Regions from separate parts of the Citrobacter sp. Igbk 17 genome, predicted to be linked through region 2. Evidence: predicted binding sites of a transcription regulator. Region 2 holds the regulator's gene; each other region holds the start of a gene.
What was found. Region 2 encodes PhoB, which activates phosphate uptake and scavenging genes when phosphate is short. Its sites were predicted from a motif close to CTGTCATAAAACTGNCNNAT; they were not measured.
Positions count from the first base shown of each region.

Region 1: the regulator PhoB is predicted to act here: its motif matches at 1,614-1,633, upstream of uvrB (excinuclease ABC subunit UvrB).
Region 3: the regulator PhoB is predicted to act here: its motif matches at 1,203-1,222, upstream of phnC (phosphonate ABC transporter ATP-binding protein).

Region 1 covers NZ_JANEWI010000009.1:41,034-44,318, forward strand. The annotation lists gene bioD (dethiobiotin synthase) at 1-406, shown strand, start outside; gene NNO08_RS07615 (ABC transporter ATP-binding protein) at 372-1,094, opposite strand; gene uvrB (excinuclease ABC subunit UvrB) at 1,863-3,285, shown strand, end outside.
Region 2 covers NZ_JANEWI010000001.1:165,136-168,420, reverse strand. The annotation lists gene sbcD (exonuclease subunit SbcD) at 1-709, opposite strand, end outside; gene phoB (phosphate response regulator transcription factor PhoB) at 899-1,588, shown strand; gene phoR (phosphate regulon sensor histidine kinase PhoR) at 1,639-2,934, shown strand.
Region 3 covers NZ_JANEWI010000022.1:224-3,508, forward strand. The annotation lists gene NNO08_RS13970 (zinc ribbon domain-containing protein YjdM) at 208-543, shown strand; gene yjdN (VOC family metalloprotein YjdN) at 683-1,132, shown strand; gene phnC (phosphonate ABC transporter ATP-binding protein) at 1,265-2,053, shown strand; gene phnD (phosphonate ABC transporter substrate-binding protein) at 2,077-3,093, shown strand; gene phnE (phosphonate ABC transporter, permease protein PhnE) at 3,198-3,285, shown strand, end outside.

The DNA.
Region 1 (3,285 bases), on a different contig from region 2:
GATGTCTGCGGGTTTACAGGCGCTGCAAATGCAGGCCGACTGGGTGCTGGTGGAGGGCGCTGGCGGTTGGTTTACGCCGCTTTCACCCACGCTGAGTTTTTCTGACTGGGTACAGACGGAACAACTGCCGGTTATTCTGGTGGTTGGCGTCAAGCTTGGCTGCATCAACCATGCCATTCTGACTGCACAAGCGGTACAACAGGCTGGGTTGACGCTGGCGGGGTGGGTCGCCAATGATGTGGCTCCGCCAGGGAAACGCCATGCTGAATATATGGCAACGCTGAAACGCGCGATTCCGGCCCCGCTGCTGGGGGAAATCCCCTGGCTGGAAGACGAGCCAGAACGCGCAACGACAGGGCACTATCTTGACCTTAGCGTTTTGCCTCTGGCACCATCCAGGCGTTAAGAAACGGGTCGTTGAACTGCGTCAGTTGTCCCTGGGCCACATTGCGTCCGCGATGTAACAGGCAATAGCAATCAGCGACCCGACGAATAAACGGCAGGCTTTGCTCTGCGAGCATAATCGCGATGCCCAACTCCTGGCTTAGCCTCACAATCAGGTTCCCCAGCTTGTGGATATACGCCTGGCCCGTGCCTCGCGTAGGCTCATCAAGGATCAGCAGGCGTGGGCGTGTAACCAGTGCGCTGGCGAGCGCGAGCTGGTGCTGATCATCCTCTGATAAGACGCCCCCTTTGGTCTGACGCAGACTGTACAACTGTGGGAAGAGGCGGTATATATCGCTGCTGTTCATCGTTTCGCTTTCTTCAACCGCCTGGCGCGCAATATGCAGATTTTCCTCGACTGTCAGCTGCGAAAAAATTCGTCTCTCTTGTGAAACAGAGTTAATACCCAGCGCAATGCGATTTGCCGCCGGGATCGGACTCAGATCGCACGGTGGCGCGCCTGCCTGATGCCAGACCATCGTACCGCTTTCGATAGGCAAATTGCCGATGATGCAATTGGCCAGCGTCGTTTTCCCCATCCCCGGAAGTCCCAGCACGCCGGTGCACTTGCCGGGCTGCAGGTCGAGATCCACATTCCATAGCGTGTGCTGGTTGCCGTAATAGTGATTCACTGCGCGAAGACTCAACATCGATTTTCTCCATCATGAAGTTATTCGCCCGACAGGCCGGGAAGCAGAAGAAAATTGCAAATCTCTTGCCAGAAAAGGGAAATACGCGAAAAACAGCGGGATAGCGTGATCCACCGGCAGCGATGTCTGGATTTTAACGATCCGGGTTAATTTTGCGCACACTGCCAGTGCCTGGTCGCGTCGGGATGGTGCAGGCAGGTAAATGGTGAAAATGCGAGCAAGATCTCGACCGTCTCCAGGGCTTCGTTGGCTGATAAATATAAAAAAATGCCGATAATTTTTTTTTATCCCACCCGAAAAGGGCAAGTCGGTGTTTTTGCCAGGCGGCAGTCAGCACGGGCTGGAGGCAGTTATCCACTATTCCTGTGGATAACCTTGTGTATTAGAGTTAGAAAACACAATGTAAGCGAGAGAAGACGCGGCCTGCGACTAAATTGATGCGAAAGACGGCTTGAGAGAATAGTCATTGAAATACAGAATGTTAGATAAAAGCAATGGCTGTCGCAGAAGCGTCATGCGTTGCCATAAAACTTTCATCTGCCGTCTTGACAAATGTTAAAAAAGTCATTGGTTTGGGGATAACACCTTTTTGCTGGTGTTTTATCTCGCCAGTGCCAAAATTTTAGCCTGCTATGGCGGGCTTTCTGATGGCGTAACAGAAATATTCTGGTGCGTTACTGTTTTTTCATCCAGTATATTTTACTGGCAAAATATACTGCTGCGAGTAAAATTACACTCCTGCCCGCCCATTGCTTCAGGTAGCTGCTCATGAGTAAACCGTTCAAACTGAATTCCGCTTTTAAACCCTCTGGCGATCAGCCTGAGGCGATTCGTCGCCTGGAAGAAGGGCTGGAGGATGGTCTGGCGCATCAGACGCTGCTCGGGGTGACGGGGTCGGGGAAGACATTCACTATCGCCAACGTGATTGCGGACTTACAGCGTCCGACGATGGTGTTGGCCCCTAACAAGACCCTCGCAGCCCAGTTGTACGGCGAGATGAAAGAGTTCTTCCCGGATAACGCGGTGGAATATTTCGTTTCCTACTACGACTATTATCAGCCGGAAGCTTATGTCCCGAGCTCTGATACTTTTATCGAGAAAGATGCGTCGGTAAACGAACACATTGAACAGATGCGTTTGTCGGCGACCAAAGCCCTGCTTGAACGGCGGGATGTGGTGGTGGTGGCCTCGGTTTCCGCGATCTACGGTCTGGGCGATCCGGATCTGTATCTGAAGATGATGTTGCACCTGACGGTGGGGATGATTATCGACCAGCGCGCGATCCTGCGCCGGCTTGCTGAGCTGCAATACACGCGTAACGATCAGGCATTCCAGCGCGGGACGTTCCGTGTGCGTGGTGAGGTGATCGACATCTTTCCGGCTGAATCTGACGATATCGCACTGCGCGTCGAGTTGTTTGATGAAGAAGTTGAGCGCTTGTCGCTGTTCGACCCGCTAACCGGGCAGGTTGAATCCACTATTTCGCGCTTCACCATTTACCCGAAAACCCACTACGTGACGCCGCGCGAACGTATTGTGCAGGCAATGGAAGAAATTAAAGTCGAGCTGGCGGAGCGCCGCAAAATCCTGCTGGCGAATAACAAGCTGGTGGAAGAACAGCGTTTAAGCCAGCGTACGCAGTTCGATCTGGAAATGATGAACGAGCTGGGTTACTGCTCGGGTATTGAAAACTATTCACGCTATCTGTCCGGACGCGGTCCGGGCGAGCCGCCGCCGACGCTGTTTGATTACCTGCCCGCCGATGGCTTGTTGGTGGTGGATGAATCCCACGTTACGATTCCGCAAATTGGTGGGATGTACCGCGGCGACCGGGCACGAAAAGAGACGCTGGTTGAATATGGATTCCGTCTGCCGTCGGCGCTGGATAACCGTCCGCTGAAGTTTGAAGAGTTCGAGGCGCTGGCACCGCAAACCATTTATGTTTCAGCGACGCCGGGCAATTATGAGCTGGAGAAATCCGGTGATGATGTGGTCGATCAGGTGGTGCGACCCACCGGGCTGCTGGACCCGGTCATTGAAGTTCGTCCGGTCGCGACGCAGGTTGATGACCTGCTGTCTGAGATCCGCATTCGCGCGGCGATTAACGAACGCGTGCTGGTGACGACACTCACGAAACGGATGGCGGAGGATCTCACCGAATATCTCGAAGAACACGGCGAGCGGGTACGCT
Region 2 (3,285 bases):
AGCGAATATGTTCTGTACCGCCGATGACCTGTGCCCGGTGAATATGTCCCAGCGCGATGTAATCCGCTGGTGGGAAGTTTTGTGCCGGAAAAGCATCCAGCGTCCCAATATAAATATCACGTACGGCGTCACTTTTACTGGCGCCGACGGTGGTCAGATGCCCTGTCGCAATAATCGGCAGATTCTGCTCGCCACGCAGCGCGCAGGCGTCCTGATATTGCTGTTGGTAATAGTCGGTGATTGCACCTAATAAATGCTGCTGTTTTTCGTGACCGGTTAGCCCCGCCTGGCTGGTAATGATGTCACGTGGACGTAAAAAAGGAACCGGACAGAGGATCGCGCCCGGCGTGCCGTCGCGTTGAGGGAGCACTTGCGGCGTGTGGCCCGCGCTGGCCACAACGGTGGTGTTGAGGAACGCCAGAATATCGCGGGATTCATTGAGTGTGGCAACGGAGTCATGGTTTCCTGCCAGCACGACCAGATGACAGCCCGTTTGCTGTAGATTGACAACAAAACGGTTATACAGCTCGCGGGCGTAGCTTGGCGGTGAACCGGTATCAAAAATATCACCTGCCACAATAATGGCATCCACCTGATGGGATTGTGCCGTTTCCAGCAGCCAGTCGAGAAAGGCCTGGTGTTCAGCGGCGCGGCTCTTGCTGTAGAAATTTTGGCCCAGATGCCAGTCAGACGTGTGGAGGATGCGCATAAGAGTTCCATGACAAAAAACGATGGCGGAGATTATAACCTTGCAAGGGCGGTAATATCTTGTTTCCGGGCTGTCATAATTCGCCTGGCTGCGTTAAACCTGGACTATCTTTTCATAAATCTGTCATAAAAGTGACGCATAATGCCACGGTATTGATGGCAAACGATTTAATTATAAACAGGGCAAATCATGGCGAGACGTATTCTGGTCGTAGAAGATGAAGCTCCAATTCGTGAAATGGTCTGCTTCGTGCTCGAGCAAAACGGTTTTCAACCCGTAGAAGCCGAAGACTATGACAGTGCTGTGAACCAACTTAATGAACCCTGGCCGGATCTCGTCCTGCTTGACTGGATGCTTCCCGGTGGCTCGGGTCTACAGTTTATTAAACACCTCAAGCGGGAAGCGATGACGAGGGATATCCCCGTGATGATGCTGACGGCGCGCGGTGAAGAAGAAGACCGTGTGCGGGGTCTGGAAACCGGCGCGGATGACTATATTACTAAGCCGTTCTCTCCGAAGGAGCTGGTGGCGCGTATTAAAGCCGTCTTACGACGTATTTCCCCCATGGCGGTGGAAGAGGTTATCGAGATGCAAGGGCTGAGTCTTGACCCTACCTCGCACCGTGTGATGACCGGTGAGGACCCGCTGGATATGGGGCCTACCGAATTCAAATTGCTCCATTTCTTTATGACTCATCCTGAGCGTGTCTACAGCCGCGAGCAATTACTCAATCATGTGTGGGGAACCAACGTATATGTAGAGGACCGGACGGTCGATGTGCATATTCGCCGGTTGCGTAAAGCGCTGGAGCATAGCGGACACGATCGTATGGTGCAGACGGTACGCGGGACGGGATATCGCTTTTCGACCCGCTTCTGACTGCAGGTAATAAGAGCCTGAGGGATTAGGCTGTAAATGGAGTAAGACGTTTGCTTGAACGATTGTCATGGAAAAGGCTGGTACTGGAGCTGATCCTCTGCTGCATACCGGCTTTTATCCTTAGCGCTTTTTTTGGTTATCTACCCTGGTTTTTACTGGCGTCGGTAACGGGCCTGCTTATTTGGCATTTCTGGAATTTATTGCGTTTGTCCTGGTGGCTGTGGGTCGACAGGAGTATGACGCCTCCACCGGGTCGTGGCAGTTGGGAGCCACTGCTCTACGGCCTGCATCAAATGCAGTTGCGTAACAAAAAGCGCCGTCGCGAATTGGGCAACCTCATTAAACGCTTTCGCAGCGGTGCCGAATCTCTGCCCGACGCAGTGGTACTGACCACTGAAGAAGGCGGGATTTTCTGGTGTAACGGACTGGCACAGCAGGTTTTAGGGTTACGCTGGCCGGATGATAGCGGGCAAAACATTCTTAACCTGCTGCGCTATCCGGAATTTACGCTGTATCTGAAAACACGCGACTTTAGTCGGCCAATTAATCTGGTACTCAACACCGGACGGCATCTGGAAATTCGTGTAATGCCCTACACCGATAAGCAATTGCTGATGGTGGCGCGTGATGTTACGCAGATGCACCAGTTGGAAGGTTCCCGACGTAACTTTTTCGCCAACGCCAGCCATGAGCTGCGCACGCCGCTGACGGTGTTGCAAGGTTATCTGGAGATGATGCAGGAGCATCCGCTGGAAGGGACGACGCGAGAAAAAGCGCTGCATACCATGCGTGAGCAAACCTACCGTATGGAAGGGCTGGTGAAGCAGTTGCTGACACTGTCGAAAATTGAAGCCGCACCGGCGATGATGCTCAATGAAAAGGTGGATGTGCCGATGATGCTGCGCGTGGTTGAACACGAAGCACAGACGCTGAGCCAGCATAAACACACGTTTACTTTTGACGTTGATAGCCAACTGAATGTGCGGGGCAACGAAGAACAACTGCGTAGCGCAATCTCAAACCTCGTGTATAACGCAGTGAATCACACGCCTGCGGGAACGCATATTACCGTACGCTGGCAGCATGTGGCGTCGGGAGCGGAGTTTAGCGTGGAAGATAACGGTCCGGGGATTGCTGCTGAGCATATTCCACGTCTGACTGAGCGTTTTTATCGTGTAGATAAAGCACGATCCCGACAAACGGGGGGGAGCGGATTAGGACTGGCGATTGTGAAGCATGCCCTGCATCATCACGACAGCCGTTTGAATATCGACAGCACCCCAGGCAAAGGGACACGATTTAGTTTTGTGCTCGCGGAACGTTTAATTGCCAAAAATAACGGTTGAAACGTATTCGTAAGCTTATCTTTCCAAAAGCCAGCGCAAGCTGGCTTTTTTTGTTGCAGTCAATAAATAGATCCTGAATTTTACGACGTTTGATTGTTTTTTGTTCGCATGATTACCCATGTCTTTTTCCCGGGAATGGTGTTTTGTGCTAGCTCAATTTTTCATATCGCTATATTGTTCTGGTTTTTAGATCCCACCTTGCTTTAAAACGTTATAAGCGTTTAAATTGCGCATCAAATGCTGTCATACCGACTGCATTTACGCGGTAAATCGAAAAACTATTCTTCGCCGCGCCAGGCAGGGAGAATTTCCCGCTGGAATTGCTTAAAAATGCCGCTGTATCATCCCGCA
Region 3 (3,285 bases), on a different contig from region 2:
AAATAACTAAACGTAGCAATTTCCCTTAAAAAATATTCCTTCTGGTTTTCATAGACGTGAAAGCAACCTGACGCCACAACAGATAGTTGCGCATAATTGGCCTGTAGCCCCGACAAAAGCAGGGATTTTATGTATAATTGCGGCCTTTTTCGGCAATCTGCCAACTTTTGGGCGCTTTTGCCCCTGCTGACTTTTGAGGAAATCCACATGTCATTACCACACTGCCCACAATGCAACTCCGAATACACTTACGAAGATAACGGCATGTTCATCTGCCCGGAATGCGCTCACGAATGGAACGACGCTGAACCCGCTCAGGACAGCGACGAACTGATCGTTAAAGATGCTAACGGCAACCTGCTCGCCGATGGCGACAGCGTTACTGTAGTAAAAGATCTGAAGGTAAAAGGTAGCTCTTCCATGCTGAAGATCGGTACCAAAGTGAAGAATATCCGCCTGGTTGAAGGCGACCACAACATCGATTGCAAAATTGATGGCTTTGGCCCAATGAAGCTGAAATCTGAGTTTGTGAAAAAGAACTGATTTAACTTGCCTGATGGCGCTACGCTTATCAGGCCTGCTCCAGCTTATTTGTCAGGCGGGAAACCCATACTTCCCGCCTGGTTTGTTTTTGCACACGACATCTACACTTAACTGGCTTCTTTTACCTGAGGTAAAAATTATGCCGTTAAGTCCCTATATCTCCTTTGCAGGCAACTGCGCTGACGCTATCGCCTACTATCAAAAAACGTTAGGCGCTGAGCTACTCTACAAAATCAACTTCGGTGAAATGCCCAAATCCGCGCAGGACAGCGAAGAAGGTTGCCCTTCCGGACTGAAATTCCCCGATACCGCCATTGCTCATGCCAACCTGCGCATTGCAGGCAGCGACATCATGATGAGCGATAGCGTCGCTACTGGAAAAGCCCACTACTCCGGCTTCACGCTGGTTCTTGACACGCAAAATGTCGATGAAGGGAAGCGCTGGTTTGATAACCTGGCCGCAAAAGGACAAATCGAAATGGACTGGCAAGAGACCTTCTGGGCACATGGTTTCGGTAAAGTAACCGACCAATACGGCGTGCCGTGGATGATCAACGTCGTCAAGCAACAGCAACCCCCTACCGAGTGATGTAACGGGAGGCTCGTCCTCCCGGACTGTCATCAAATATCGCTCAACTCTTCATCGCCAAGTAACCTTCCTTTAACGAAAACGTCACATTAATCCGCCACGATGGGGCCACTTTTTTAGGGAGGCCGCATCATGCAAACGGTTATTCGCGTCGAGAAACTCTCCAAATCCTTCAATCAACATCAGGCGCTTAATGCAGTTGACCTGAATATCTGTGCCGGTGAGATGGTGGCTCTGCTTGGGCCATCTGGCTCCGGCAAATCCACCCTTTTACGTCATCTAAGCGGTTTGATTACGGGTGATAAATCGCCAGGCAGTCACGTCGAGTTATTAGGCCGTACCGTTCAACGTGAAGGCCGACTGGCACGTGACATCCGCAAAAGCCGTGCCCACACCGGCTACATCTTCCAGCAGTTCAATCTGGTGAACCGACTGAGCGTACTGGAGAACGTGCTGATTGGCGCACTCGGCAGCACGCCATTCTGGCGCACCTGTTTTAGCTGGTTTACGCCAGAGCAGAAGCAACGCGCGTTACAGGCGCTGACCCGCGTGGGTATGGCGCACTTTGCTTATCAGCGCGTTTCCACGCTCTCCGGCGGGCAACAACAGCGCGTCGCAATCGCCCGTGCACTGATGCAACAGGCAAAAGTGATCCTCGCCGATGAACCGATTGCCTCACTGGATCCGGAATCGGCGCGCATCGTGATGGACACCCTGCGCGACATTAACCAGACCGACGGTATTACCGTGGTCGTCACGCTGCATCAGGTGGATTACGCCCTGCGCTACTGCGAACGCATTGTCGCGCTGCGTCAGGGGAACGTCTTCTTTGATGGCAGCAGTCAGCACTTCGATAACGATCGTTTTGATCATCTCTACCGCAGCATGAACCGCGTCGAACAGAACGCGCAGGCTGCCTGACATCCCCACAATGAGGAATGGAAATGAGCTATAAGACAGTTGCCGCGCTGGCTTTCACCAGCATGTTTAGCGTCAGTACTCTGCTGAATCCAGCATTTGCCGAAGAGCAAGAAAAAGCGCTGAACTTTGGCATTATTTCGACTGAATCACAGCAAAACCTGAAGCCGCAGTGGGAACCGTTCCTGAAAGATATGGAAAAATCACTGGGCGTAAAAGTAAACGCCTTCTTTGCGCCGGACTACGCCGGGATCATCCAGGGAATGCGCTTTAACAAAGTCGATATCGCCTGGTACGGCAACCTCTCAGCAATGGAAGCGGTGGATCGCGCCAACGGACAGGTGTTTGCCCAGACCGTCGCTGCCGATGGCTCTCCGGGGTACTGGAGCGTGTTGATCGTTAACAAGGACAGCCCGATCAACAACCTGAACGATCTGATCGCCAAACGTAAGGATCTGACCTTCGGCAACGGCGATCCTAACTCCACTTCAGGCTACCTCGTCCCTGGTTACTACGTCTTCGCGAAAAACAACATCTCCGCCACCGACTTCAAACGCACCGTCAATGCCGGACACGAAACCAACGCCCTGGCCGTCGCCAACAAACAGGTGGATGTGGCTACCAACAACACCGAAAACCTCGACAAGCTGAAAACCTCCGCGCCGGACAAGCTGAAAGAGCTGAAGGTTATCTGGAAGTCACCGCTGATCCCAGGCGATCCGATTGTCTGGCGTAAGAACCTCTCTGAAGCCACCAAGGACAAGGTGTACGACTTCTTTATGAATTACGGCAAAACGCCGGAGCAGAAAACCGTCCTGGAACGCCTGGGTTGGGCACCGTTCCGCGCCTCCAGCGATCTGCAACTGGTCCCAATTCGCCAACTGGCGCTGTTTAAAGAGATGCAGGGCGTGCAGGACAACAAAGGCCTGAATGCAGAAGAAAAAACCAGCAAAACCTCGGCGCTGAAAGCACAGCTTGATGATCTCGACCGCCTGACCGCCGCGCTGGGCGCCATGACCAGCGTCACCAAAGCGGTGCAGTAACCCTGATGCCCGGTGGCGCTTCGCTTACCGGGCCTACAGGACATCGTAGGCCGGATAAGGCGCAAGCGCCGCCATCCGGCAATAACCGACGCACGGAGCTAAACATGCAAACCATCACCGTCGCCCCGCCCAAGCGTAGCTGGTTCTCGCTGCTGAGCTGGGCCATTCTTCTCGCCGTGCTGGTGGTCTCGT